4 regions of the Duganella sp. LjRoot269 genome follow, and region 1 is predicted to be linked to each of the others. Evidence: predicted binding sites of a transcription regulator. Region 1 holds the regulator's gene; each other region holds the start of a gene.
The links. Region 1 encodes FNR, which switches genes on or off when oxygen is low (the NO sensors DNR and NnrR bind a similar motif). Its sites were predicted from a motif close to TTGATNNNNATCAA; they were not measured.
Positions count from the first base shown of each region.

Region 2: oxc (oxalyl-CoA decarboxylase) is a predicted target of FNR. The motif match lies at 4,412-4,425, and genes of this name have one in related genera.
Region 3: ACSQ3S_RS00200 (OmpW/AlkL family protein) is a predicted target of FNR. The motif match lies at 3,164-3,177, and genes of this name have one in related genera.
Region 4: ACSQ3S_RS25735 (universal stress protein) is a predicted target of FNR. The motif match lies at 5,993-6,006, and genes of this name have one in related genera.

Region 1 covers NZ_CAXUSL020000001.1:4,007,936-4,015,029, forward strand. The annotation lists gene ACSQ3S_RS17935 (ABC transporter ATP-binding protein) at 1-706, opposite strand, end outside; gene ACSQ3S_RS17940 (efflux RND transporter periplasmic adaptor subunit) at 703-1,983, opposite strand; gene ACSQ3S_RS17945 (efflux transporter outer membrane subunit) at 1,980-3,440, opposite strand; gene yghU (glutathione-dependent disulfide-bond oxidoreductase) at 3,575-4,417, opposite strand; gene ACSQ3S_RS17955 (TraR/DksA family transcriptional regulator) at 4,565-4,948, shown strand; gene fnr (fumarate/nitrate reduction transcriptional regulator Fnr) at 4,970-5,773, opposite strand; gene ACSQ3S_RS17965 (response regulator) at 5,942-6,580, opposite strand; gene ACSQ3S_RS17970 (response regulator) at 6,570-7,094, opposite strand, start outside.
Region 2 covers NZ_CAXUSL020000001.1:2,925,330-2,932,423, reverse strand. The annotation lists gene ACSQ3S_RS13225 (Gfo/Idh/MocA family protein) at 1-193, opposite strand, end outside; gene moaB (molybdenum cofactor biosynthesis protein B) at 283-792, opposite strand; gene ACSQ3S_RS13215 (PAS domain-containing protein) at 801-1,244, opposite strand; gene frc (formyl-CoA transferase) at 1,309-2,562, opposite strand; gene oxc (oxalyl-CoA decarboxylase) at 2,591-4,300, opposite strand; gene ACSQ3S_RS13200 (Crp/Fnr family transcriptional regulator) at 4,474-5,082, shown strand; gene ACSQ3S_RS13195 (hypothetical protein) at 5,282-5,446, shown strand; gene ACSQ3S_RS13190 (2-dehydropantoate 2-reductase) at 5,501-6,511, opposite strand; gene ACSQ3S_RS13185 (fumarylacetoacetate hydrolase family protein) at 6,529-7,094, opposite strand, start outside.
Region 3 covers NZ_CAXUSL020000001.1:42,494-49,587, reverse strand. The annotation lists gene ACSQ3S_RS00215 (methyl-accepting chemotaxis protein) at 1-736, opposite strand, end outside; gene ACSQ3S_RS00210 (NADPH-dependent F420 reductase) at 847-1,446, opposite strand; gene ACSQ3S_RS00205 (LysR family transcriptional regulator) at 1,558-2,481, shown strand; gene ACSQ3S_RS00200 (OmpW/AlkL family protein) at 2,483-3,097, opposite strand; gene bufA2 (BufA2 family periplasmic bufferin-type metallophore) at 3,273-3,539, shown strand; gene bufB (MNIO family bufferin maturase) at 3,584-4,414, shown strand; gene ACSQ3S_RS00185 (HvfC/BufC N-terminal domain-containing protein) at 4,411-5,166, shown strand; gene ACSQ3S_RS00180 ((2Fe-2S)-binding protein) at 5,258-5,761, shown strand; gene ACSQ3S_RS00175 (molybdopterin cofactor-binding domain-containing protein) at 5,758-7,094, shown strand, end outside.
Region 4 covers NZ_CAXUSL020000001.1:5,758,068-5,765,161, reverse strand. The annotation lists gene ACSQ3S_RS25770 (FAD:protein FMN transferase) at 1-205, shown strand, start outside; gene ACSQ3S_RS25765 (sulfite reductase subunit alpha) at 202-1,566, shown strand; gene ACSQ3S_RS25760 (DUF2325 domain-containing protein) at 1,600-2,781, opposite strand; gene ACSQ3S_RS25755 (hypothetical protein) at 2,791-3,123, opposite strand; gene hemP (hemin uptake protein HemP) at 3,229-3,429, opposite strand; gene ACSQ3S_RS25745 (Crp/Fnr family transcriptional regulator) at 3,614-4,411, opposite strand; gene ACSQ3S_RS25740 (response regulator) at 4,714-5,358, opposite strand; gene ACSQ3S_RS25735 (universal stress protein) at 5,453-5,917, opposite strand; gene ACSQ3S_RS25730 (protein phosphatase CheZ) at 6,307-7,094, shown strand, end outside.

The sequences.
Region 1 (7,094 bases):
AGTTCGCTTCGTCGCTCTCGATGCGGCCGTCGAGGAAGCGCACGATGCGCTGCGCGTACAGCGCCATGTCCGGCTCGTGCGTCACCATCACCACCGTGATGCCTTGCTCGCGATTCAGGCGCACCAGCAGTTCCATGATCTCGCGGCTGCGCTGGCTGTCAAGGTTGCCGGTCGGCTCGTCCGCCAGCAGCAGCGACGGCGCGCTGACGACGGCGCGCGCGATCGCCACCCGCTGCTGCTGTCCGCCCGACAGTTCGGACGGCGTATGCGTCTCCCAGCCGGCCAGGCCGACAGCGGCCAGCGCGGCCGCCGCCAGCGCGTGGCGGCGCGCGGCGTTCTCGCCCCGGTACAGCAGCGGCAGTTCGACGTTTTCCTGGGCCGAGGTGCGCGCCAGCAGATTGAATCCCTGGAACACGAAGCCCAGATAACGGCGGCGCAAGCGGGCGCGCTGGTCGCGGGTGGCGGCGCCCACGTCGATCTGGTGAAACAGGTATTGGCCGCTGCTGGGCGTATCGAGGCAGCCCAGCAGATTCATCGCGGTTGACTTGCCCGAACCGCTGGGTCCCATGATGGCGACAAACTCACCCTGCGCGATATCCAGGCTGACCCGGTCCAGCGCCGTCAGCGCGGCTGCGCCGTGACCGTAGCGCTTGCATACTTCGCGCAGCCGTATCAGCGGCGCGGCGCTGTCGCCGTCGTCGTTCATGGCGCCGCCGCGCGCTGGTCGGTGATCACCAGCATGCCTGGCCGCAGCCCTGCGCCGCTCACTTCCGTGTAGCGGCCGTCGCTGATGCCGAGCGTGACCACCTGCTCGCGCGGCACGCCGTCGCTCAGCAGCCACAATGTGCGTCGCGCGGAGGCGGAGGCGTCGGCGACGCCGGCCTGGCGCGGTGCGCGTCCGGGCAGGCGTGGCATCAGGCGCGACACCATGCCCGCCGGCGCTGCCGCCGCTGCGGTGTCGCTGGGCGTGAAGCGCAGCGCGCTGTTGGGTATCAGCAGCACGTCGTCGTGTACCGCCGCGCGGATGACGGCGGTGGCCGTCATGCCGGGCCGCAGGCTCAGGTCGGCGTTGTCGACTTCAAGGTAGGCCACGTAGGTGACCACGTTCTCGGTGATGGTCGAGCCGTACGACACGCGGGTGACCACCGCCGGATAGCTGCGGTCCGCATAGGCGCTGACGCTGAAGGTAGCCGGCTGGCCCACGCGCACGGCGCCGACGTCGGCTTCGTCGACATTGACCAGCAGGCGCAGATGGCGCAGGTCCTCGGCCAGCGAAAATAGCGTCACCGCCTGCAGCGAGGCGGCCACCGCGTTGCCGGGATCGACGCTGCGGCTCAGCACCACGCCGTCGATCGGCGAGCGGATCGAGGCGCGCGCCAGGTTGGTGCTGTCGGTCGACAGCGTGGCCTGGGCGCTCTGTACGTTGGCGGCGGCGCTCAGCTCGGCCGCCTGGGCCCGCGCCAGCGTGGCCCGGCCGGTGTCGAGTTCGGCGCGCGAGGGCACCTTGCCGCCGGACAGGCGGGCCACCTCCTCCAGCCGTCCCAGTGCCGCGCGCGCCTCCGCCAGGCTAGCCTGGCTTTGCGCCAGCTCGGCCCTGGCGGCGGCCAGCGCGGCGCGCGAGCGCACGATCTGGTCCTGCAGCTTGGCCGTGTCGAGCTGGACCAGCACCTGGCCGGCGCGTACCTGGTCGTTGACGTCGACCAGCACGCGCCCCACGGTGCCCGACAGCTCGCTGCCGATATTGACCGCGCGGGTAGGCTGCAAGGTGCCGTTGGCAGTGACGCTGAGCGTGACGGTGCCGCGCTTGACCCGCACCGTGACATAGGCGGGAGCCCGCGCCGTCTGGGCATGCTGCTGCCACACGTAAGCCGCCGCGCCGGCCGCCAGCAGCGCCAGCGCGGCGCCCCACACGGCGGCGCGCCGCCACCAGGGGCGTGGTGGCGCGTCGATGACGACGGCCGGTGCTGCCATACGTTGATTCATGGTGTGCTTCCTTTCATCGGCGCGGCACCGCCGTCGGGTTGCCAGCCGCCGCCCAGTGCCTTGTACAGGCGCACCTGGTCGGTGCCGACGTTGGCGCTGGCGGTTGCCACGCCGTCCTGCGACGTGTAGAGCGCGCGCTGGGTTTCCAGTACGGTTTGAAAGTCAACCAGGCCGCTGGCGTAGCGTTGCCGCGCCAGCAGCGCGGCGCTGTCGGCCGCCGCGGCGGCCAGCCGCAAATGATCGAGGCGCAGACGGTCGGCCGCCTGCGCGGCCAGCGCATCCTCCACTTCCTGCAGCGCGGTCAGCAGCGTCGCCAGATAGCCGGCCTGCGCTTGCGCCAGCGCGCCGCGCTGCAGCCGCAGCTGGGCCGCGCTGGCGCCGCCGTCAAACACATTGCCCGCCACGCTGCCCAGCAAGGTGCGCAGCAGCGCCGCGCCGCTGCCGCCCGCGCCAAGTCCGCTCAATCCCAGCGATCCCTCGAGACGCAGCACCGGGTAGCGCGCGGCGTCGGCCTGGGCCACTTTGGCGCGGGCCGCTTCGAGCTGGGCTTCGGCCGCGCGCACGTCGGGACGCTGGCGCAGTGTTGCGGCCGGCAGGCTCAGCGCCAGCTCTGCGCCGCCGGCGGGTATCGCCTGCGGCGGCGCCAGCGCGTCGTCGAGCGCGGCCGGCGCCTGCCCGCACAGCACGGCCAGGCTGTGGGCCAGCAGCGCCCGGCTGCTTTCCAGCACCGGCAACTGGGCCGCGGCCTGCTCGGTGGCGGTGATCGCTTGCTGCTGCTCCAGCGAAGTCAGTAGTCCGGCCTGGACCCGCCATGCGGTAATCTCCTGCGTGGCCTGCTGGCTGGCCAGGTTGTCGCGGGCGATGACTTGCCGTGCCTGGATGCCGCGCAGTTCGATATAACTGCGCGCCACCTCGGCGGCGACCGAGACCTGCACGTTCGCCAGCGTGGCCGCGCTGGCCTGCAGCGTGGCCGCACCGGCCGCCAGTGCATGACGGTTGGCGCCAAACAGGTCCGGTTCCCAGCTGGCATCGAAGCCCAGGTTGTAGCTATTGGTGGTGGACGCCCCGTCGAGCTTGCTACGCTGGGCCTGGGCGCTGCCGACCACGGCGGTGGCCAGCGCTGCGGCTGCGGCATCGCGCGTGGCGCGCGCCTGCTGCAGCGAAGCGCGCGCCGACGCGATGCTGGTGTTCGCTTGCAGGGCGCGCGTCACCAGCTGCTCGAGCAGCGGATCGTCGAAGCGGCGCCACCAGCCGGCAAGCGCCGCGCCATCGGACGCGGAGGACCTGGCGGCCTGGCCGGTAGACCAGGCCGGCGGCGGCTGGAACGCCGGCGCCGGCGGCGGCAGATCGACCGGGCGCAGCAGGCTGCAGCCGGTCAGACAGGCCAACAACAGCGGCGCCCCCGCCCTTCCGAGCCGGATGGCCGCCGTCGGCGGCGCGACGTTGGTGTGGTACATGACATGCTCTCGTTTGGGCCGAACGGGCTTTTACTATGAGAGCAAGTGAGTGAAAAAACCATGATCCAGATCAAAACGCACCGCAGGCACGGTGTTTCAGTGCCTCGGTCCGACGTCGATGCCAGCGGCCGGCGTCAGTCCAGATCCGCGGCGTCGTGCCGCTCCAGCACCTGGTCTTGGGGGTTGCCGAACGTGCGGTTCACCTTGCGGCCGCGGATGACGGCCGGACGCGCGGCGATCTCGTCGGCCCAACGCCGCACATGCCGGTACTCGTGCACCGACAGGAATTCGGCGGCGCTGTACAACTGCCCCAGCACCATGCCGCCGTACCACGGCCAGACCGCCATGTCGGCGATCGTGTACTCGTCGCCGGCGACATAGCGGTGTTCGGCCAGCTGCCGGTCCAGCACGTCGAGCTGGCGCTTGGTTTCCATCGCGTAGCGGTCGATCGGATATTGCAGCTTTTCCGGCGCGTAGGCGTAAAAGTGGCCGAAGCCGCCGCCGACAAACGGCGCCGAACCCATCTGCCAGAACAGCCAGTTCAGGGTTTCGGTGCGCGCCGCCGTTTCCGTGGGCAGGAAGGCGCCGAACTTTTCCGCCAGATACATCAGGATGGAGCCTGACTCGAACACGCGCAACGGCTGCGCGCCGCTGCGGTCGACCAGCGCCGGTATCTTGGAGTTGGGATTGACCGCCACGAAGCCGCTGGAGAACTGGGCGCCCTCGTTGATGCGGATCAGCCAGGCGTCGTATTCGGCGCCGCCATGGCCGAGCGCCAGCAACTCTTCCAGCATGATGGTGACCTTCACGCCGTTGGGCGTGCCCAGCGAATACAGTTGCAGCGGATGCTTGCCGACCGGCAGTTCCTGTTCGTGGGTGGCGCCGGCGACCGGGCGGTTGATATTGCCGAACGTGCCGCCCGACGATGCCGGCGCGACCCAGATCGCCGGCGGTGCATACTTCGATGGATCCGTCATGCATCTCTCCTCACAGTGAGCGTGCAAGCTGCTGCTTGCGCGCGAAAAACCATTCTATCCGAAGCCGGCCCTTTTTGATTTGCATCAATCAAATTGCACGGGCGAGTCTCTACGATGGCTGCATTGAACAAGTGAATGGAGATCGACATGAGTCCCGACAGCGCCCACGTCATAGACGAGCTCAACAGCAGTCTGCTGCTGCGGCGCCGCGAACTGGCGCAGCAGTTGCGCCAGCGCCTGCACCAGGCCGACGAACAACAGCAGATGGCCCTGTTTAACAGCTACGCGATCGATGCCGACCAGGCCGAGGCATGCCAGCTCAGCGACACCGACATCGCGCTGCTCAATCACGAATTGATGGAATTGCGCGCCGTCGACGAGGCGCTGGAGCGCGTGCGCGCGGGCAGCTACGGCACCTGCGTGCAGTGCGGCGCGGCCATCGCGGCGGCCCGTTTGCGGGCCGAGCCCAGCGCGCAGATGTGCGTGGATTGCCAGACGGCGGTCGAGCGGTCGGGACGCGCGCCGGGCTGAGCCTGAGGCAGGCTCACTGCCTCAGGCCACCGCCGGCGTGCGGCCGAGCGCCTTGGCGGCCACCTTGGTGCCGTCCTGGTCGGCGCCGGTCGCCAGCGCCTCGAGGCTGGCGCGGTCGACGATGGTCAGGTCGCGCTTGTCGACCCGTATCCAGCCGTTGCTGCGAAAGCGCGACAGCAGCCGGCTGATGCTTTCGATGGTCAGGCCCAGGTAGTCGCCGATGTCCTCGCGCGACATGCGCAGCTGGTAGCTGTTGGGGGAATAGCCGCGCGCCGCATAGCGCGTCGACAGATTCAGCAGGAACAAGGCGAAGCGCTGCTCGGCCCGCATATTGGCGAGAAACATCATCGCGTTTTGCTCGCGCATGATTTCCTGGCTCATGATGCGGTGGAAGTGCTGCAGCAGCTGCGGCACGTCGGCGAACAATTCCTGCAGGCGGGCGAACGGGATCTCGCACACTTCGCTGTCTTCCAGCGCCACCACGCCGCAACCGTGCTGGCCGGTGCCGATGGCGTCCATGCCCAGCAGCTCGCCGGCCATCTGGAAGCCGGTGATCTGCTGCTCGCCGCGGTGGTTGACGCGCGAGGTCTTGAAATGGCCGAAGCGCACGGCGTACAGGTTGTTGAACGGCTGTTCCATGCGGCATAGATTCTCGTCGCGTTCGACACGGCGGCGGCGGCCGATGATCTTGTCGAGGCGGCTGACCTCGGCGTCGTTCAGCCCCACCGGCAGGCACAGGTTCTTCAAGCCGCACACCGCGCATTTGTTCTGGCTGCTGCTCACTGCGCCGCCATTGTGTGTTGCCAGTTGGAGGTTGGTCGTCATGTTCGCTGCTCCCTGTTGTGTTTTTCGCAGCATCTGAGCGTTGGCTGCGGTATGGAGACAGTATCGGCGATCGGCGGCCGCGCGGTTATCGGGCTTCGCTGCCGTGTCGCGTAGGGGAGTCCGGACAGAAATCTGTAGGGCTTCCCCTACAACCTTTGCAATATGAAACTAGATGATGCCGTGCTCCAACGCATACCGGGTCAGCTCGGCATTGCTGTCGAGGCCCATTTTCTCCAGGATGCGGGCGCGGTAGGTGGTCACCGTGTTGGGGCTCAGGTGCAGCGTCTCGCCGATGCGCACCAGCGATTCGCCGGCCGAGATCAGCTTGAACACCTCCAACTCGCGGTTCGACAGCGCCTCGAGCTTGCCCACCTCGCCGCCGCCGATCAGGCTGGCCAGCTTTTCCAGCAGGGCCGGGCTGACATGCTTGCCGCCGGACGCGGCCTTGCGCACCGCCGCCACCAGCGCCGTGGTTGGCGCATCCTTGGTCAGGTAGCCGGCCGCACCCAGCTTGAGCGCGCGCACGGCGTAGATGTCTTCGGCGTAGGTGCTCAGCATCAGCACCGCCAGCTTGGGCCGCTCGGCGCGCAACTGCTTGAGCAGCTCCAGCCCGTTCTTGCCGGGCATGGTGATGTCGAGCAGCGCCACGTCGAATTCCTGCGCCTGCGCCAGCTGCAGCGCCTCGTTGGCGTTGCAGGCTTCGCCGTCGACGCGGATGTCGTCGACCGTGCTCAGCATCAGGCGCACGCCGTTGCGGGCGATCGCGTGGTCGTCGACCAGCAGCACGCGGATGGGATTATTGCTCATGGTGTGCGTCCAATGGCAGGCGCAGCAGCAGGGTCGTGCCCTGTCCCGGCCTGCCGGTGATTTTCAATTCGCCGTCGAAATGACGGCTGCGTTCGTGCATGCCGAGGATGCCCCAGGACTCGCGGTTGAGCAAGCGCTCGGCCGCGATACCCTTGCCGTCGTCGTCGATGCGCAGCTGCAGCACGCCGTCGGCGTAGTCGACCCGCAGCTGCACCGCGCTGGCCTCGGCGTGCCGCACCACATTGGTCAGCGCTTCCTGCGCGATGCGGAACAGCATCGTGCTGCGCTCGGCACCCAGCTCCAGCGCCGACGCGGCCGGGCTGATGGCGCAGGCGCAGTGCAGGCCGGAGCGGCGTTCGATCTGCTCGGCATACCATTCCAGCGCGGCCCACACGCCCAGCTGGTCGAGCACGCTGGGCCGCAGGTCGGTGATGACCCGGCGCACCGTCTCGATCGCGTCCTGGGCCAGTCCTGCCGCCTCGGCCAGCAAGGGCTCGGGCGCCGCGCCGGCCGC
Region 2 (7,094 bases), 1.1 Mb from region 1:
GCACGGCGGCCAGCATTTCTTCGATCGAGCGGAAGCCCGGCAGGCCCTCGACCGTGTTGTTGCGGCTGGCCGAGGCGACCAGCTGGAAATCGGCATTGGCGGCGACGGCCGGCAGGTGCTGGTCGTGGACGATCTTGCCGACGCCGACGATCGCGAGCTTGATAGCTGAGGCTGACTGGATTGCTGACATCATGGTTCTTTCATAAGCTGAGGGGGTAGCATGGCCGCCATGCTACGGCGCCGCTTGCAGCTTAACCAATGATTTTTATGAAGGCAAATATACTAATTTGACATGGAAGCAAGGTGGGAGGCGAAGTTGCAGGGTTTATGGCGGCTGTCCAGCTGTTCGGCCAGGATGCCGTCCCAGGCCAGCGCGCAGGCGCCGGTCGATCCCGGCAGGCAGAAGATCAGCTTGCCGTTGGCGAAGCCGGCCAGCGTCCTGGCCTGCATGGCGGACGTGCCGACGTCGGCATAGGACAGCTGGCGCATCAATTCGCCGAAGCCCGGCACTTCGCGGTCCAGCAGCGGCAGCACCGCTTCCGGCACCACGTTGTTGGCGGCGTAGCCGGTGCCGCCGTTCATCAGCACCACCTGCACCTCGCTGTCGGCGATGCAGTCGCTCAACACGCGGCGGATCTGGTAGAGATTGTCGGAGACGATGGCGCGTCGCAGCAGCCGGTGGCCGGCGGCCTGCAGGCGTTGCGCCAGCAGGTCGCCGGACGTGTCGTCGGCGGCGGTGCGGCTGCCGCTGACGGTGAGCACGACGCAGCGCAGGGAAATGCTGTCGGCCATGGCGCGATCTAGGTCAGCGTGGAAGCCGGAGCCGCCGCCGCTTCCAGCTGCGCCAGACGGACGCGCAACTGGCGTTCCTCGGCCCAGCGCACGGTTTCGTCGCGGACCACGGCCACGATGGCCGTCACCTTGCGGGCGTCGTCGTACAGCATCGCCACCGTGAACGCGATCGATAGGGTGCGGCCATCCTTGTGCAGCGCCGGCACACGCAGCACGTCGCTGCCGTAGCGGGTCTGGCCGGTGGCCATGGACTTGTTGTAGCCGTCCCAGTGGCGCCCCCGCTGGCGTTCCGGAATGATCAGGTCGAGCGACTTGCCCAGCGCGTCGTCGCGCGTGAAGCCGAACATGCGCACCGCGGCGTCGTTCCACACGATGATCGCGCCGGCGGCGTCGCACACCACCACCGCGTCGCCGATGGCCTCGACCAGCTGCTGGTAATCTGTTGTCTGCATGGCTGTCTCCAAAAATGAACGAGGGCGGAACCAGGTCCGCCCTTCTCGGTCTGCTAGTTGCCTATCATACCGCCGACGCGGCGTGCAGCGCGGCGATTTCCTTGGAACTGTAGCCCAGCGTTTCCAGCACTTCGTTGGTGTGCTCGCCCAGCAGCGGCGAGCCGGTGATTTCCACCTTCAGGTCGGAGAACTTGATCGGGCTGCCGACGGTCAGGTACTTGCCGCGTTCCTTGTGGTCGACCTCGGTGATCGTGCCGCTCTCGCGCAGCGACGGGTCGTTGGCCAGCTCCTTCATCGTCATCACCGGCGCGCAAGGAATGTCGAACTTGCGCAGCACGTTGACCGCCTCGAACTTGGTCTTGTCGGCCAGCCAGGCTTCGATGGTGCCGAAGATGTCGAAGATCTTGTCCTGGCGCGCCGCGGCGGTCATGTAGGCAGGATCCTCGATCCACTCCGGCTTGCCGATGGCGCGGCAGATCGGCGCCCAGGCGTGGCCCTGGATGGTGAAGTAGATGTAGGCGTTCTTGTCGGTCTCCCAGCCCTTGCACTTGAGCACCCAGCCCGGCTGGCCGCCACCGCCGGCGTTGCCGCCGCGCGGCACCACGTCGGTGAAGCTGCCGTGCGGGTACTGTGGATACTCTTCCAGGTAGCCAATGCGGTCCAGGCGCTGCTGGTCGCGCAGCTTGACGCGACACAGGTTCAACACGCTGTCCTGCATCGACACGGCCACCTTCTGGCCCTTGCCGCCGTTGCGGTTGCGGGCGTGCAGCGCGGTCAGGATGCCGATCGCCAGGTGCATGCCGGTGTTGCTGTCGCCCAGCGCGGCGGCGCTGACGGTCGGCGGGCCGTCGTCGAAGCCGGTGGTCGAGGCGGCGCCGCCGGCGCACTGCGCCACGTTTTCATACACCTTCAAGTCTTCGTAGTGGTGGCCGTCGCTGAAGCCCTTGACCGACGCGACGATCATGCCCGGGTTCAGTTCGCGGATGTGTTCCCAGGTGAAGCCCATGCGGTCCAGCGCGCCGGGGCCGAAGTTTTCCACCAGCACGTCGGACTGCTTGATCAAGCGGGTCAGCACTTCCTTGCCTTCCGGAGTCTTGGTGTCCAGGGTCAGCGACTTCTTATTGCTGTTCAACATGGTGAAGTACAGCGCGTCGACGCCGGGAATGTCGCGCAATTGCGAGCGGGTGACGTCACCTGCGCCCGGGCGCTCGACCTTGATCACATCGGCGCCATACCAGGCCAGCAGCTGAGTGCAGGCCGGACCGGCTTGCACGTGGGTGAAATCGATGATCTTGATGCCTTCTAACGGTTTAGTCATGATGTCTAGTCTCCTGATGTAATTAGACTTACTTCTTGCCTGCAGTGCTGGGATTCAGGTTGGTCAGGCGGCCGCTCTCGGTGCCTGCGGTTTCGTCGATGACGGCGTTGATCAGCGTCGGCTTGCCCGATGCGATCGCTTCCGTCAGCGCCTTGGTCATTTCCTCCGGGTTGGTGACGTGGTAGCCGACGCCGCCGAAGGCCTCGATCATCTTGTCGTAGCGGGCGTTCTTGACGAACACGGTCGGCGCGACATCCTTGCCGCCGGTCGGGTTGACGTCGGTGCCGCGGTAAACGCCGTTGTTGTTGAAGACGATGGTGACCACCGGCAGTTCATAGCGGCAGATGGTTTCCAGCTCCATGCCGGAGAAGCCGAACGCGCTGTCGCCCTCGATCGCCACCACCGGCTTGCCGCTGGTGACGGCGGCGCCGATCGCGTAGCCCATGCCGATGCCCATGATGCCCCAGGTGCCGGAGTCGAAACGCTTGCGCGGCTCGTACATGTCGATGATGCTGCGGGCGAAGTCCAGCGTGTTGGCGCCTTCGTTGACGACGTTGATGTCGGGCCGCGTCTTGAGCACGTCGCGGATGGCCCGCAGCGCGCTGTGGAAGTTCATCGGCGACGGATTCTGGTTCAGCATGCCGGCCATCTTGGTCAGGTTCTTGTCCTTGCGCTCGGCGATGGCGCCGGTCCAGGCCGCGTCGGGCTTGCCGTGGCCGCCGCTGCGGATGCCGCTCAGCAGCGCCGACACGCAGGAACCGATGTCGCCGATCAGCGGCGCGGCGATCGCCACGTTGCTGTCGATTTCGGTCGGCGAGATGTCGATCTGGATGAACTGCTTGGGCACGCCCCAGGTCTTGCCCTTGCCGTGCGCCAGCAGCCAGTTCAGGCGGGCGCCGACCAGCACCACCACGTCGGCTTCGGCCAGCACGTAGGAACGGGCGGCCGAGGCCGACTGCTCGTGGGTGTCGGGCAGCAGGCCCTTGGCCATCGACATCGGCAGGTAGGGAATGCCGGACTCTTCAACCAGCGCGCGGATGTCGGCATCGGCCTGGGCGTAGGCGGCGCCCTTGCCCAGCAGGATCAGCGGCTTTTTCGCGCCCTTCAGCAAGTCCAGCGCGCGCTGCACCGAGTCCGGCGCAGGAATCTGGCGCGGCACCGGATCGACCACCTTGACCAGCGACTTGCGGCCGTGCTCGGCATCGATGACTTGCGCCAGCAGCTGCGCCGGCAAGTCCAGGTAGACGCCGCCGGGACGGCCCGAGACGGCGGCGCGGATCGCGCGCGCCACGCCGATGCCGATGTCCTCGGCCTTGTTGATGCGGTACGAGGCCTTGGCGTACGGCTTGGCGGCGTTCAGCTGGTCCATCTCTTCGTAGTCGCCCTGCTGCAGGTCGACGATTTCACGCTCGCTCGAACCGCTGATCAGTATCATCGGGAAGCAGTTGGTGGTGGCGTTGGCCAGCGCGGTCAGGCCGTTGAGGAAGCCAGGCGCCGACACGGTCAGGCAGATGCCGGGCTTCTGCGTCATGTAGCCGGCGATGGCGGCGGCGTTGCCCGCGTGCTGCTCATGACGGAAGCCGATGAAGCGCATGCCTTCAGCCTGCGCCAGGCGCGCCAGGTCGGTGATCGGAATGCCCACCAGGCCGAAGATGGTGTCGATGTCGTTGTGTTTCAGTGCATCGATTACCAGGTGAAAACCGTCGGTCTGTTCGGATGACTGTGTGTTATTTGTCATGATGAGTGTCTCTTATATTGGTTTAATGAAGGTCCTGCCACGCGACTCCCCGGTTACACGGTCCGGGCTAGTTGTTGGGGCCATCATAGCGAGCGCACTTGTTTTCTCTCATTGACCGCGGTCAATTTTCATCGGAAGATGTCCAACATTTCAAAATAAGTATCGAACAATCTATGACGCTGTTGGCTAGCCATCCTGAACGCAACATCATCCGTGTCCAACTTCGGCAGAACCTGGTCCTGAAGGAGCTGCGCGACAGCGAGATGGCGTCGCTCGAACCCTTCCTCACCATCGTCGACTACCAGAAAGGCGACCTGCTGCTGAACCAGGGCGTGCACGAGATGGAGCAGTACTTCATCCTCGACGGCGTGCTCAAGCGCGTGGTGACCAACCAGGAAGCCAAGGAAATGATCTTGCGCTTTGCGGCCGAGCGCGACATCGAGACCAGCTACGCGGCCTGGCGCCTGAAAACGCCGACGCCGTACAGCATCGTCGGCGTGACCAAGGTGCGCGTGGCCAAGCTGCCGATGCCGCAGTGGGTGGCGTTTTTGGAAAGCCACACGCAGATCAAGCACAATTTCGAGTTCGAGGTGATGCGGCTGATGAGCGAGATCATGGGCCATACCATCACCCTGCATCTGCTCGACGCGCCCGGGCGGGTGCACCGTTTCGTGCGCAAGCACCCGGAATTGTTCGAGCGCTTGCCGAAGAAACAACTGGCGTCGTACCTGAACCTGTCGCCGGAGACGCTCAGCCGTTTGAAAAATCAAGGTAAAATCTGACGGAACGCCAGTGAAAACTTGACCGCGGTCAAGTTTCCCGAAATTAGAAATATCAGGCTAAAGCGCATTTCTCATAGATATTATTCAGAAATGGCATATCTGATATAGGGGCTCGCAATTAGCGGTGGGCAGCCGGCCTGCCTATACTCGTTTCATACCCAACGCGCTGGCACCGATTTTTATCTTAAAGGAAACTACCATGACCACCATTACCAACAAACAAACCATTCCAGGCACCGCACCGGCGGCCCCGTTCAGCCTGATCGGCTTCATCGAGACCCTGCTGGCCGTGCGCCTGCGCGAGCAGCTGGACGCCGACACCAAGGGCGACAAGTCGGACGCCGCCTTCCACTGGGGCATGTAATATTCGATAAAAAGCCGCCTGCCCGCGCGACGCGGACAGGCGGCTTTTTTTCGTTCAAGCCACCTTCAGCAGCCGCACCTGGCCGCTTTCCTCGGCCATGGTGCGCTCCAGCAGCTTGACCAGCGCGTAGACCGAATCGATATGCGGCGTCGGCGTGCCGGTCAGCCTACCCAGCTCCACCACCGAGCCCACCAGCGCGTCGATCTCCGGCCCCCTGCCCGCCTCGATATCCATCAGCATCGAGGTCTTGTGCTGGCCCACCTTTTCCGCGCCGGCGATGCGTTTTTCCAGGGTCACGCGGAAGCTGATGCCCAGCTTGGCCGCGATGGCCTGCGCCTCGCGCATCATGTCGGCCGCCAGCTCGCGCGCCAGCGGGAACTGGCAGATGTCGACCAAGGTCGAGTGCGACAGCGCGCTGATCGGGTTGAAGGTCAGGTTGCCCCACAGCTTGAGCCAGATCTCGGCGCGGATGTCCTCCAGCACCGGCGCCTTGAAGCCGGCGCGCGTCAGGCACTCCGACACCATGTGCACCCGGTCGCTGTTCGAGCCGTCCAGCTCGCCCACCGGGAAGCGCTCGCCCTCGACGTGCCGCACCACGCCCGGCGCCACCAGTTCCGACGCCGGGTAGACCACGCAGCCGATCACCCGTTCCGGCGGGATCAGCGTGCTCAGGTCGCCGTCCGGATCGACGCTGCGCACATGGCGTCCCGCCAGCTCGCCGCCGTGGCGGTGGAAATACCAGTACGGGATGCCGTTCTGCATGGTCACCACGCAGGTGTCCGGGCCGAACAGCTTGTGCAGCTGTCCCGCCACCGCCGCCACCTGATGCGCCTTCAGCGCCAGGATGACGATGTCCTGCGGCCCGGCGGCCGCATAGTCGTCGGTGGCCTTCACGTTGGTGGCGACCCGCTCCACGCCGTCATGGGCGATCAGCTTGATGCCGTTGCCGCGTATCGCCGCCAGGTTGGCGCCGCGGACCAGGAACGTCACGTCCTCCCCCGCCAGCGCCAGCATCGCTCCCACATACCCCCCTATCGCTCCCGCGCCTACTATTGCGATCTTCATGTTGCTGCTCCTTGGTTTTACTCGAAACGGTTGCTGAGCTTGCCAATGCCGTCGATCTCAACCTCGATGATGCTGCCCGGCCGCATCGAACCGACGCCGACCGAGGTGCCGCACAGCAGGATGTCGCCCGGATCCAGCGTCATGTCGCGTGAAATCCGGCTGACCAGCTGGGCCACCGAAAACACCATGTCGTTGATCGGGTAGTCCTGCCGCACTTCGCTGTTGAGGAAGGTGCGCACCACCAGCATGGCCGGGTCCAGCCCGGTGGCGATCACCGGGCCGAACGGGCAGAAGGTATCGAAGCCCTTGGCCCGCACCCACTGCGGGAAGGTCGGATCGCGCTTGATGATGTCGTTGACGGTCACATCATTGGCACAGGTATAGCCAAATACGTATTGCATCGCGTCTTCTTCGGCGACGTTGAAGCAGGTCTGGCCGATGACGATGGCCAGCTCGCCTTCGAACGCCACCTTGGCGTCGCACAGCGGCTGGCGGATCGTGCCACCGGGCGCCAGGTAGGAATTCGGGGTCTTCAGCAGGTACAGCGGCTCGGGCGGCGGTTCCAGCCCCAGCTTTTGGCCCA
Region 3 (7,094 bases), 4.0 Mb from region 1:
CTGTTTCGTCGGTCGCATGCACGTCGATGCGCGTCGACAGGTCGCCGCCGGCCACCGTCTCGGCCAGGTCCACCGCCGCGTTCAGCGGCACCGTGATCGAGCGCGTGATGAACCACGCCACGCCGCCGCCCAGCGCCAGTGCCAGCGCGCCGAGGCCGATCTGCACCATCTGCGCGGTGCGCAGCACCGACTCGACTTCGTCGCTGGCCTGCCTGGCCTGCGCGGTTTCATAGACCAGGATATCTTCCAGCGCCTTCAGCACGCCGCGCAGGCTGGGTGCGGCGGTCTGCGTCAAATAGGACGTGGCGTCCTGGATCTCGCCGTCCTTGCGCAGTTCGATGACCTTGTTGTTCTTTGCGGCGCCTTCCTTCAGCAGGCCGTCCAGCGTGGCCAGCATGGCTTTTTCCTTGTCGTCGATGGCGCGCCCGGTGAGAATCTTCTTGGCCTCGCCATACTTCTTGCGCGACTCGGCGATTTTTTCCACCTCGGCGTTCACTTCCGGCGTGCTCGGTACGACCACGATATTGGTCACCGACAGCGTGATGTTGCGCACGTTGTCGACCATGTGATTAACGGCCTCCATCTTGACGTTCTTGTCGTCGACGATGTCGCGCGTGCGGCTGCCGATGCGGGTCATCGAGCTGAGTCCCAGCACGATCACGGCCACCAGCAGCGTCAGTACGATGGCGAAGCCGAAGCCGAGGCGGGTTCCGATTTTGACGTGGTCGAATGACATGGCGGCTATCCTTCACTAAGAAGCGAAAACGGGCACTCAGGGAACTTGATTGTTCCTCAAATTGCCCGCGCATGTCACCTTAATGCTGGGAATGTCGCCATGGAGCAACGTTAGGCGTAGCGCACCAGGTTCAGCACCGGCAGCGGACCGCCGGGGAATTGCGCCAGGCGTCCGCCGCCATCGAGCGTGCCGAGATCGATGCCGGCAAAGCCGAGCTTTTCGATCAGCTGGCCGACGGTGTGCTTGGCATCGGCGTCGTCGCCCGAGTAGAACAGCACGCGGCGGCCGCCTTCCTCTTGCGGATCCGCAGCCAGCAGCGCCGCGACCAGATGGTTGAAAGCCTTGACCACGCGCGCACCGGGCAGCAGTTCCGCCACCACGGCGCTGGAGGCGCGTCCGCGCAGGTCGACGGCCTTGAACGACGGCGCCTCGATGGCGTTGTTGGCGTCGATGACGATGCGGCCGTTCCAGGCCGGCAGATCGCGCACGGCGTCCGCGACGCGGCTCCACTGCACGGCGATGAATACCACGTCGGCCTTGGCGGCTTCCTCGACGGTGACGGCCTTGATCTGGGGGCCCAGTTCCGCGGTCAGCGCGGCCAGCGATTCCGGGCCGCGGCTGTTGGCGATGGAGGCGGCGATGCCGGCGCGGGACAGTTGGCGTGCGATGGCGGTGCCGATGGCGCCCGCGCCGATGATGGCGATGTTCATATTAGCTCCTTGATGTGAGGGTTGGTATGAATCCAGTATGGCCATGCCGGCCTGATAGCGGTAGTATCAGGTATTTAGTATCACTTTCAATCAAACGTTGAAATGTAACGCATGGAAACCCTGTCCAATCTGGAATCCTTCGTCCGCAGCGCGGAATCGGCCAGTTTCTCGGCGGCCGCCCGGCGGCTGGGGCTGACGCCGGCCGCCGTCAGCCGCAACGTGGCGCAGCTGGAGCGCAACCTCGGCGTGCGCCTGTTCCAGCGCAGCACGCGCGGCCTGAAACTGACCGAGGCCGGCGAGCGCTTCCTGCAGTCGGTCGGCGCGGGGCTGGACAGCATCCAGGGCGCCATCGCCGAAGTGACGGCCAAGGCGGGCGAACCGGCCGGCGTGCTGAAACTGAGCGTGGCGCCGCGTTTCGGCCGCGAACAGATACTGCCGCTGATGCCGGCTTTCATGGCGCGCTATCCCGGTGTGACGCTGGACCTGAGTTTCGACAACCGCCCCGTCGATCTGATCGCCGGCGGTTTCGACGCGGCCATCGGCGGTGGCTTCGAGCTGACGCCCGGCGTGGTGGCGCGCGAGCTGGCGCCGGCACATGTGATACTGGTGGCGTCGCCGTCCTATCTGGAGGCGCGCGAACTGCCAGCCACGCCGGCCGGCCTGGCTTCGCTCGATGCGATTGCGATGCGCTCGCCGCACAGCGGCCGCGTGAAGGTACGCATGCTGCGCAACCGTCACGGCGAGGAGATGGCGGCGCAGCTGAAGCCGCGCGTGTTCATCAACGATCCCGATGCGATCTGCGGCGCGGCCTTGCTGGGGATGGGCGTGGCGCCGCTGGTGGTGGCGGACGTGGCGCAGCACCTGGAGAGCGGCGCCTTGCAGCGCGTGCTGCCGGACTGGTATGAGGACATGGGCCCGATCGCGCTCTACTTCACGAGCCAGAAACTGCTGCCCGCCAAAACGCGGGCCTTCGTGGATTTCCTGACCGAGGCGTTGCGCCAGCAAGGACTGGCCCAACGCTACTCGGCTATCTGACTCAGAAGCGGTAGCCGACGCCGACGCCGACCATCAGCGGATCGACCTTGACGCGGCTGGCCTTGGCGCCGCTGATGAAGACGTCGCTGCGGATCTGCACTTTCTTCACGTCGAAGTTGAGCGACCATTTTTTATCGATGGCGTAGTCAACGCCCGCCTGCAGCGCGAGGCCGAAGCTGTCATGTTCCAGGCCGCCCTTGCCGCCGAGGAGATCGACCTTGGACATCGTGGTGTAGTTCACGCCCGCGCCGACGTACGGCTTGACCGGCGCGTCGAGCACGAAGTGATACTGCAGCAGCAGCGTGGGTGGCAGGTGCTTGAAGCTGCCGATTTTCGCGCCGTCGAGCGACACGTCATGCTTTTGCGGATAGGTCAGCACCAGCTCCGCCGCCAGGTTGGGCGTGAAGAAGTAGGACACGTCGAATTCCGGAATCGTCTTGCTGCTCACGCTGAGGCGGTCGGAGGCGCCGGTGCCGCCGACCGGATCGGATTTGTCGGCGGGGTCCAGGTGCACTGCGCGCACGCGCACCAGCCACGGGGTTTCTTCCGCCATCGCTGCGCTGCCTGCGACCAGGCTCAGGGTGGTCAACACTGCTGCTGCTAAAGACTTGCTCATTTCACTTCCTCTTTTGTCGTCGTTAAGTAACGAGACCAAGTCTATTGACGCGGCGCGGTAAAAACTTTGATCCAAGTCAAAATTGAAAAAATATTTTGTGGGGTGTGTAAGTAATGCGGACATGGCGGCGACAGAGGCATGCAGCACCAACCCAACTTACTTTTTGGAGAACCACATGAACAACATCACCCGTTTCGCAGCAATGGCAGCCACCGTCGCAACCATGGCCATGTCTGCATCGGCGATCGCCGCCACGTCGACCGTCAGCGCCGACGACACCGTGCACTGCGCCGGCATCAACAGCTGCAAGGGCCAGAGCGATTGCGCCACCGCCGAAAACGCGTGCAAGGGCCAGAACTCCTGCAAGGGCCACGGCTTCCTCGCCACCAAGGCCGGCGCCTGCTTCGCCAAGAAGGGCAAGATCGTCGACCTGGACAAGTAATTTCAATAGCGCCGGCCCGGCCGGCGCTGATCCGCTGATCATCCATGAACACTACACTGTCATCGCCGGGCTTCGGCCTCGGGCTGCGCCCTGCGCACTACCAGGAAATCATCGACGCACCGTCCGGCGGGCATGACATCGACTGGTTCGAGATCCTGTCCGAGAACTACATGGTCCCCGGCGGCAAGCCGCTGGCCATGCTGGACCGCATCCGCTGGGACTATCCGATGGCGATGCATGGCGTGTCGATGTCCATCGGTACGCCGCAAGGTCCGTCGCAAGACTATCTGCGCGAGTTGAAGAAGCTGATGCAGCGCGTGCAGCCGCTGTGGGTGTCCGACCATTTGTGCTGGACCGGCACGCACGGCACCAATATGCATGACCTGTTCCCGTTGCCTTACACCGAGGAAGCCGTGGCCACCGTGGTGCGCAACGTGAAGCGCGTGCAGGATTACCTGGAACGCCCGCTGCTGCTGGAGAACGTGTCCAGCTATCTGTCCTTCGAGTCGGACACTTTCCAGGAATGGGATTTCGTCGCCGCCGTGGCCGAGGAATCCGACAGCCTGATACTGCTGGACGTGAACAACGTCTACGTCAGCAGCGTCAATCACGGTTTCGATCCGCTGGTTTACCTGGACGCGCTGCCCGGGCATCGCATCCAGCAGATCCACCTCGCCGGCCACAGCGTGCAGGAAGGCTGCATCATCGACACGCACGACCGTGAAGTATCCGATCCGGTGTGGGCGCTGTATGCGGAAGCCTTGCGCCGCTTCGGCCCCGTCGCGACGATGATAGAACGCGACGACAATATCCCGCCGCTGGCCGAGTTGACGGCCGAACTGCGGCGCGCACGCGCCTTTGCGGAGGCGGCATGAGCGCATTGCAGCGGTTGCAGGGCGACTTCCAGGACTACATCCTGGCCGACCAGGCGACAGGCGCCATCCACGCCGCCGTGCGCGAGCAGTACGGCCTGAAGGCCGATGCCCGGCTGGCCATCTATCACCGCGCCTACCGCAGCCGCCTGAAACAGGCGCTGTGCGAGGCATACGACAAGACCTGGACCTTCGTCGGCGACGACATGTTCGCGGACCTGGCCGACAGCTACATCGCCGCGCATCCGTCGCGCCACCCCAACCTGCGCTGGTTCGGCGGCGAGTTTGCCGCACACACGGCGGCCCGGCTGGAGGAATATCCCTTCATCGCCGAACTGGCGGGCCTTGAGTGGGCCTTGAGCCTGGCCTTTGACGCCGAGGATGCCCTGCCGCTGGGGACCGCCGAGATGAGCGCGGTGGCGCCGGAGGCGTGGGGCGCGCTGCAATTCAGGCTGCATCCGTCGGTGCACCTGCTGGATCTGCGCTGGAACGCCGTCGCCCTGTGGCAGGCGCTGGGCGCGGGCGACGAACCGCCGGAGGCCGCGGAATCCGGCGCCGTGATGCACTGGCTGATATGGCGCCAGGGCGAGCAGCCGCATTTCCGTTCCCTGTCCGCGCTGGAGGCGGATGCGCTGCGCCTTGTCGCCGTCGGCGCCACGTTCGGCGAGGTGTGCGAGGCGGCCGGCGAAGAGGCTATGCTGGCGCTGGCCGGCCATCTTCAGCACTGGCTGGCGCAGGGGATTTTGGCGAAATAAGGCAGAAACAATCTCCGTAATGCAAAGTTTTGGTAGCGGGTGTAGTATCACCAGCGGTCTATTCCCGGCAACCGAAATTCAGGAGATCTGCATGGCTAAGTTGAACGTCAATGGCGTCGTACGAGAATATGAGGCGGAGGACGATACGCCGCTGTTGTGGGTCATCCGCGAGCAGCTAGGCCTGACCGGCACCAAGTTCGGTTGCGGCATGGCGCAATGCGGCGCCTGCACCGTGCACATCGACGGCCAGCCCACCCGCAGCTGCGTCTATCCGGCGGCCGCCGTCACGGCCAACCAGAAAATCACCACCATCGAAGGCCTGTCCAAGGACGGCTCGCATCCGATCCAGAAAGCGTGGGCCGCGCTGGACGTGCCGCAGTGCGGTTTCTGCCAGTCCGGCATGATCATGGCCGCCGCCGCCCTGATCCGCGACAAGCCCAAATGTACCGACGCCGACATCGACGCGGCCATGACCAACATTTGCCGCTGCGGCACCTACAACCGCGTGCGCAAGGCGATCCATGTGGCGGTGCGCGGCGGCGATCCGGCCACGGCCGGCCTGAATATCCAGCGTATCGAAGGGAGCAAGGCATGAGCGCCGTGACTGTTTCGGCCTCGCGCCGTGGATTCCTGAAAGGTGCGGCCGCCGGTTTGGTGGTCGCCTTCCATATTCCGTTTGACGCGCTGGCGCAGACCATGGTGCCCGGTGTGGCTCCCGGCGCATCGGCCGCCACGCCCGAAGTCAACGCCTGGGTGGTGGTCAAGCCGGACGACACCATCCTGATCCGCATCGCCCGCTCGGAAATGGGCCAGGGCACGCTGACCGGTCTTGCGCAGCTGGTGGCCGAGGAACTCGACGCCGACTGGAGCAAGGTCACCACCGAATATCCGTCGCCGGGCCAGAACCTGGCGCGCAAGCGCGTATGGGGCAGCTTCTCCACCGGCGGCAGCCGCGGCATCCGCGAGTCGCACGAGTATGTGCGCAAGGGCGGCGCCGTTGCCCGTACCATGCTGGTGCAGGCCGCCGCCGATGCGTGGCAGGTGCCCGCGTCCGAATGCAACGCCGCCGCCAGCGTGATCACGCACGGCCCGAGCGGCCGCACCGTCAGCTACGGCAAGGTGGCCGAAGCGGCGGCCAAGCTGACCGCGCCGGCCGATGTCGTACTGAAGGATCCCAAGACCTGGAAGCTGGCAGGCAAGCGCCTGGCGCGGCTGGACACGGTCGCCAAGACCACCGGCGCGCAGATCTACGGCATGGACCTGAAGATGCCGGGCATGCTGAACGCGGCCATCAAGGATTGTCCGGTCTTCGGCGGCACGGTGAAGAGCTTCGACGCCTCGGCCATCGAGAAGCGTCCGGGCGTGAAGAAAGTGCTCAAGGTCGGCGACAGCGCGGTGGCGGTGGTGGCCGATACCTGGTGGCGCGCCAAGTCCGCGCTGGATGCGCTGCCCATCGAATGGGACAAGGGCCCGAACGCCAAGCTGTCGAGCAAGGATGTCGCGGCCACGCTGAAGGCCGCGCTGGATGCGCCGGAAGCGGTGGTCGGCAATTCGAACGGCGACGCCAAGGCGGCCATCGCCTCGTCGGTGCGCAAGATCGAGGCGGTGTATTCCTTCCCGTGGCTGAACCACGCGACCATGGAAACCATGAACGCGACGGTGGTGTGGACCCCGGAGCGTTGCGAAGTCTGGACGCCGACCCAGAACGGCGAAGCCGCGCTGGCGGCGACGGCCGAAGCGGCCGGCCTGCCGCCGGCCAAGTGCGATGTCTACAAGATGCACCTGGGCGGTGGTTTCGGCCGCCGTGGCGCCACGCACGACTGGGTGACGCAGGCGGTGAAGATCGCCAAGGAGATGCCGGGCACGCCGGTCAAGCTGATCTGGACCCGCGAAGAGGATATGCTGCACGGTAAATACCATCCGATCAC
Region 4 (7,094 bases), 1.8 Mb from region 1:
CATGCCCATCGCTAATGACCTTGCCTCGGTTACCGTTGTGCATCCACAATGCATGGCCGCCGACGCCTGGTCCACCGCGCTGACCGTGCTGGGCGCCGAACACGGACTGCGGCTGGCCGAGCGCCTTGGCCTGGCGGCCCGCTTTGTCGCGCGCGGCGGCGCCGAACACCTGAGCACCCATTTACGGAACATGCTGGACGAATGATCTGGACCAACGACCCCACCCGATTGATGCTGGTAGCCAGCCTTGCGATGAGCTATGGGCTGGTCTGCCTGGCGCCTTACCTGCGCATCCGCCGCAAGCGCGAAGCGGCGCAGCGCGCCAAAGATGAAGCGGCCGCGTCACCAGGCTGGATCATCGCCTACGCCAGCCAGACCGGCAACGCCGAAGAACTGGCCGGACAGACTCTGGCCACGCTGCGCCTGGCAGGCATTCCCGCGCAACTGAGCGAGCTGTCGGAATTGCATGCGGCCGACTTGCAGCGCGCCGAACGCATCCTGTTCCTCGTCAGCACCTACGGCGAAGGCGACGCGCCGGATGCCGCCGCGCATTTCGCCGGCCGCCTGATGACCGGAAACCTTCCGCTGCCGCAACTGCATTACGCCGTGCTGGCGCTGGGCGACAGCGCTTACGCCCAGTTCTGCGGCTTCGGCCGCGCGCTCGATCAGTGGCTGCAGGCGCAGGGGGCGCAAAGCTTGTTCCCGCGCATCGAAGTCAATCGCAGTTCGGCCGCCGCGATCGGTGCATGGCGCCAGCAGCTCAGCCATCTGGCCGGCACCAGCGACGCGCCGGACTGGAGCGCGCCGGCCTTCGATAACTGGCGATTGGCTGGACGAGTGCTGCTCAATCCCGGCAGCGCCGGCGCGCCGGTCTACCATCTGGAACTGGAACCGCAGAGCGGGGAACCGGCCGACTGGCAGTCCGGCGACCTGGTGCAGATTGCCGCGCCGGCCGATGCCGAGCGTCCGCGCGAATATTCGATCGCCTCGATTCCGGCGGATGGCCGCGTGCACCTGCTGGTGCGCCTGCACAGCCATGAGGATGGCAGTCATGGTGTCGCCTCGGGCTGGCTGACGCGGCAGGCTGACATCGGCGCGACGATACAGCTGCGGCTGCGCCAGCATCGCCGCTTCCGCCTGGAAGACAACGCGGCGCGGCCTTTGATCCTGATCGGCAACGGCAGCGGCATCGCCGGACTGCGCGGCCATCTGAAGGCGCGCGCGCTGGCGGGGCAGGGCCGCAACTGGCTGCTGTTCGGCGAGCGCAACGAAGCCCACGACTACCACTATCGCGAGGAGCTGCAAGCATGGCGGCAGGCCGGCATGCTGGAACAAATGGACATGGTGTTCTCGCGCGACCAAGTCCCGCGCCGCTACGTGCAGGACCGCCTGGTCGAGCACGCCGGAGCGGTGCGCGGCTGGATCGACGATGGCGCCGCCATCTATGTGTGCGGCAGCCTGGAGGGCATGGCCGGCGGCGTCGACGAGGCGCTGGCCGCCATCCTGGGCCGCGAGCGGCTGGACCAGCTGGCCGCCGCCGGCCGCTACCGGCGCGACGTTTATTGACCGTCTATTGACGCGCGTTCCGCATCGTCGTCTTTACTCTGCGCCGGCTTGCTCGAGGCCGCGCGCCAGGCTTGAGATGCTGGGGTTGTCGATGAAGACGCAGCGCTTGCCGTTGCGCTTGCAGTAGTCCTTGACCCGCCAGTATGCGCTGTGGCTGATGCAGCCGGTCTGGCAGATCACCAGGTCGGCCGCCGCCAGGCTGGCGTCGAGGCGGTTGGCGTTGTCCTCCAGGCCGCCGTCGTGGTGCGAGAACTGCGCGCCTTCGCGTTCGATCAGTTCGCGGTAGGTGGCGACGTTGCCGCTGCGCCCGCCCACGCACAGCACCGAGCGGTCGCTCAGGCGCAGGGGCATTTTCATCACGTGTTCGACGACCTGACGAGTCTCTTCTTGTATCGGCGCTGCCGGTTCGGCGGAGCGCATCGCTTCCACTTTCAGCTCGACGATCTGGTTGCGCAGCGCGCGTTCGCGCTCCTCCATCTGCGCCAGCCTCTCGGCCAGCTTGGCGCGCGATTCCAGGCCGGGGATGGACTCGCGCAACTGCTCCAGCTCCGTCCGCAGCGAATCGATCATGCTGTCCTTGCCGACCGCCTGCGCACGCAGCTGCATCAATTGCACGGCGTGCCTTTCGGCGTCGGCGGTCTTTTCCGCCAGCAGCGCTGCGCCGCGCTGTTGCGCCTTGTTCAGGTCGTGCGCCAGGCGTGCGTTCTCGGCCAGCGTGGCGTTGAACTTGCCGATATCTGCACGCACGCAGGCGCCGGCCTGGTGCTGCACCATGTGCAGGTCGCGGCACATCTGCTCTTCCAGCTCGGCGCTGCAGCGCGGATGCGTGAGGCCGGCCCAGAACGCGCCGGCCACGTCGCCGTTGGCGACGGCGGCGCGCCACATCGCGGCGACCTGTTCGGTGGTCTTGGCGGCGCGGAAGCGCAGCAGCACGGCGGCATAGCGGCGCTCCAGCTCCTTCTGCAGCGCCTCGGACAAGCGGTTGCGGCTGCCGCACTCGGTGACGGCGCCCACGTGCACTTCATAATCGTCGGCCACCACTTTGCCGGACGTGACTTTGTCCACCAGCTTGCGCAACACGCCCAGCGGAAAACCGACGCCGACCAGCGGGCAATGGCAGGCGTGACTCAGTTCCCACAGCCTGCGGCGGCGCGAGGCCTGCGTGTCGTCGTTGGGCTGGAACATGGCAGCCGGCGTATCGTGTTTGTCGCACATGGCCGGCTCCTATGCGGTGGCCGGCGCAGTGCGGGCGCGCGCCATGATGCGGCTGAGGAAATTGCTCTTTTCCTGCAACTGCATATTGCGCTCGACCACCTGTGCCCATTGCTCGGACAACTGCTGGCAGGTGGCTGTCAGCACCGGCGCCAGGTCGGGCAGGCCGGCCAGCGCTTTCAGGTGGCGCTCGATCACGGAGGCCAGCTTGACGCAGCCGCCGGCGTCGTCGTTGCCGGCGGTGTAGTGCGACATCAGATGCAGCACGGCGGACAGCATCAGTTCTGGATTGTGCCCGCCCTGCGAGGGCGCGAGAAAAATCGGATTGCTACGGTCTATGGCCATCAAACGCTCCTTTGGTTCGAAAGGGGGGAGTCTGGCTGGCGGTACTGCTGGCTACTCAGGGGAGTGGGCGCGGCGGCGCCCGGGTACGCGATCAAACGCGCCTGGTCAGGCGGTCAAAATCAGCTTGTTGAGCTGGGTGATGCGCAGGCGGTAAATCCGCCCCGCATGTTCGATTTCGACCTCGCGCCCACCGTCCATCAGGCCGGCGCTGCTGATGCGCTTGACCGGCGCCACGGCGTGCGCGGTGGCGCTGGCGGCGGGACGGGCGGCGATTGCCGGTGGCGTGGCGGGCAGGGTGGTGGGCATAGTCTTCCTTCCTTAAATAAGAATGATTCGCATTTGTATTCATTATTGAGGAAGGCGGAACGGAATGCAAGCCTTATTTGGCTATCGTGCGGGCTGCGCGCGGAGGCGGGACAAAAAAAGACCCAGCTGGGAGGCCGGGCCGAAGGCTGGGTAAATTTGTCGGACTGCGCTGTGGGCTGCGCGGCTACAGCGCTGCCAGCAACTGTCCCGGAGGCACCGCTTCGCTGCCCTTGGTTTTGGCCGCCGCCAGTTGCTTGGCGCGGGTACGGGACGGCGGCAGGCGGCGCAGAGTTTTCAGAGCCTCCGGATCCTTGATGCCGATGGTGCGTTGATCGACGCTGATCAGGCCGATCTCGTTGAAAGCCGACAGCGTGCGGCTCACCGTTTCCAGGGTCAGGCCCAGGTAGCTGCCGATTTCATGGCGCGTCATGCGCAGGTTGAACAGTTTGCTGGAATAGCCCATCTGGGCGAAGCGCTCCGCCAGCGACACCAGGAAACGCGCCACGCGGGCCTCGGCGCTGAGCGCGCCCAGCATGCCGATCATCGCCTGTTCGCGCACCAGTTCGCGGCTCATGACGCCGTACATCATATTCTCCAGTTCAAGATGGACTCTTCCTAACGCTGTCAGTTTTTTGAACGGCAGCAGTATCAGGTCGCAATCGGACAATGCCACGGCCTCTGAGGAATAATGACGGGTGTGGATGCCGTCCACGCCTAGCATATCGCCCTTCATCGGAAAGCTGAGCACCTGCTCATTGCCGAACTCGTCGATCAGCACGGTTTTCAGAAAACCGGAGTTGACGATGTACAAGGTATCGAAGGGTTGGCCGATGGTGTGGATGCGCTGGCCGGTCTTGAACTGAACGTGCTGGAACAGCAGTTCTTCCGTGGTGACCGAGCAGGCCGCCGGTATATGCAGCAGGTCGCAGACTTCCTTCAGGTTCGACCAGAGCCGCCCCTGACGCTGGCGGCCCGCTTCCATCGACGAGGACTGCATCGTCGTGGTGGTGGCTGGACGAATTTCAGACGTATGCGTAGACAGCATGTTGTTCTCCTGTGTACAGGTATTGCTTTTCGAATGGAAGGGAACTGGGGTGTGCCGCGTTGCTTTGTTTCCTGTTGGTTTGTCATGCGGCACCGTGCTGCGGATCTTGTAGCTGTGCAGCAAAATCGTATGGTTTCAGTATGCCAACGGAGGGGGGAGATAGATATCAGCAATGGCTGAATATGCGCATAGGAGCTAGCGCAGGATTGTAGGAGTACTCCTACTGATCCGGTCGGAGGTCAGGTTTTGAACGGGGATAACAAGCGGTGCGCGACAGCATATTGCACCATTTCGGACAGGGAATTCATGCCCATTTTCTGCATAATCCGGGTTTTATGCGTGCTGACGGTTTTAACGCTCAGATGCAGGCTGTTGGCGATTTCAGTGATCGACTTTCCCGCGACCAATAAAGAAAACACTTCAAACTCGCGGTCCGACAGCTGCTTATGCAACAGGCTCTCGTTCGGCATCATGATGTTCAAGGCCAGCTGCTCGGCCACTTCGGTGCTGATGTAGGGCCGGCCGGAAGCGACCTTGCGGATCGCGCCGACCAGCTGGGTGCCGGCGCTTTCCTTGGTCAGATAGCCCTGGGCGCCGGCACGGATGGCGCGCACCGCGTACTGTTCTTCCTCGTGCATGGTCAGGATCAGGATGGCGAGCTTGGGCGCCTCCGCCTTGATCTGGCGGATCAGGTCGACGCCGCTGCGGCCGGGCATCGACAAATCGAGCAGCAGCAGGTCGAACCCGCCCTGTCGCACGTGGCCCAGCACCTCGAAGCCATCGATGGCCTCCCCCACGATATCGATGTCCGGCGCGCCATCGAGTATGCGCTTGAGACCTTCGCGCATGATGGTGTGGTCGTCGGCGATGACAATTCGAATCATAAGGGGGCTGCTATAAAAAGTGATTAATGGTATTTATGGTTGCGCTTGAGCTAAGCTTATTATCTTACTATAAAAAGCATCTGATATGCGCTTTTTATTTGCCTGGCTCCTTGATGAGACGGTGAACCAGCACAGGAATTTTGGCATGTGACAATACCTTGTTGGTTACACTGCCCAGCAACAATTGGCCCCAGCCGCTGCGGCCGTGCGAGCCCATGAAGATCAGGTCGCAATGGTGTTTTTCCGCCACGTCGACGATCTTCAGCGCCGCGCTTTCGGCAAACACCGTCATTGCCTCGCAGGGAACGGCGCGGCGCGCGCAGGAATCGACCACGTCCTGCGTGTGCTCCTTGCCCGCTCGCAGCATCGAGGCCCGGTATTCCTCCTCGCTGGGGTAGCTGGGAGGAATGATTTCCACATAGATCGGGTACTGGTATTCCGGCGCTACAAACAGCACCAGCACCTCTGCCTTCATCTGCTCGGCAAAAGCGACCCCGGCACAGGCGGTTTTACTGGATACGGCCGAACCGTCGGTGGTGATCAAGATTTTCCGGTACATGGCGAACCTCCTTTTCAAACCAACGCGCTACTTTAATTGTAGTCGCGATTTACATTATTATTAGTCTGGAAATACTTGATGTTTATCAAATAAATCCGCTTTATCCCATGGTACTAGTGTCGGCTTTCATACTTTTTACCGCCTTTTTTTGCATAGGGGCACTACTTTTGTGTCTCAAGGCGTGTTTTGACGATGTATCCGATGTTAGTATCTCCAAATACAACGAAACTTGGCCAGCACCCGGAGCGCAGGGCAGGCTAGCCGACTCTGGGATTGAATAATCTGGCTGCGCCCTGCTACACTCGGGTACGTGCGTTATATTGCCAAGCTGCATCAATGGCATGCAAGTTTCGGGCAGCAATTTTACAAATTATGGAGAAGCAGGGATTATGACCAACGCCGCTGATGATTTCGACGCATTATTTGATGAAGTGTCTGCTCAGAGCAAGACCGCAGCGCCCGCTCCAGCGCCTGCCCCCGCACCAGCCGCCGCGGAAGACGACCTGGAAAGCCTGTTTGACCAAGTCTCTTCTGCCACACTGGCTCCCGCCCCCGTAGCCGCTCCGGCCCCGACCGCCGCGGTTGCTCCCGCCGCCGGCGAAGCCGCGGCCGACGGCGAAGACAAGCCGATGTTCGAACGCCTTGGCGGCATCGTCCGCCTGCTGCACGATTCGCTACGCGAACTGGGCTACGACAAGGCGCTGACCGAGGCGTCGTCGCAAATCAACGACGCCCAGGACCGCCTCGAGTACGTCGCCACGCTGACCGAGCAAGCCGCCAACAAGGTGCTCAACACCTTGGACGAGGGCATGCCTGAGCAGGACTCGCTGTCGAAAAAATCCAAGGACATGGAAAACCGCTGGGCCGACCTGTTCGCCGGCAAGCTGAGCCTGGAGCAGTTCAAGCAACTGGCGGGCGACTCGCAGGCGTTTGCGGTGGCCGTGTCGGCCGCCACCGAGGCCGAAAAAGCCCGTTTGCTGGAAATCATGATGGCCCAGGACTTCCAGGACATCACCGGCCAACTGATCAAGAAAGTCGTGAACATCACCAAGACGGTGGAGCACGAACTGGCAGAACTGCTGCGCGACAATGCGCCGCCGGCGGTACGCGAGAAAATCGCGCAAAAAGAAGTGTCTCTGATGTCCGGCCCATCGGCTCCGACCGTAGCGCTGAACCA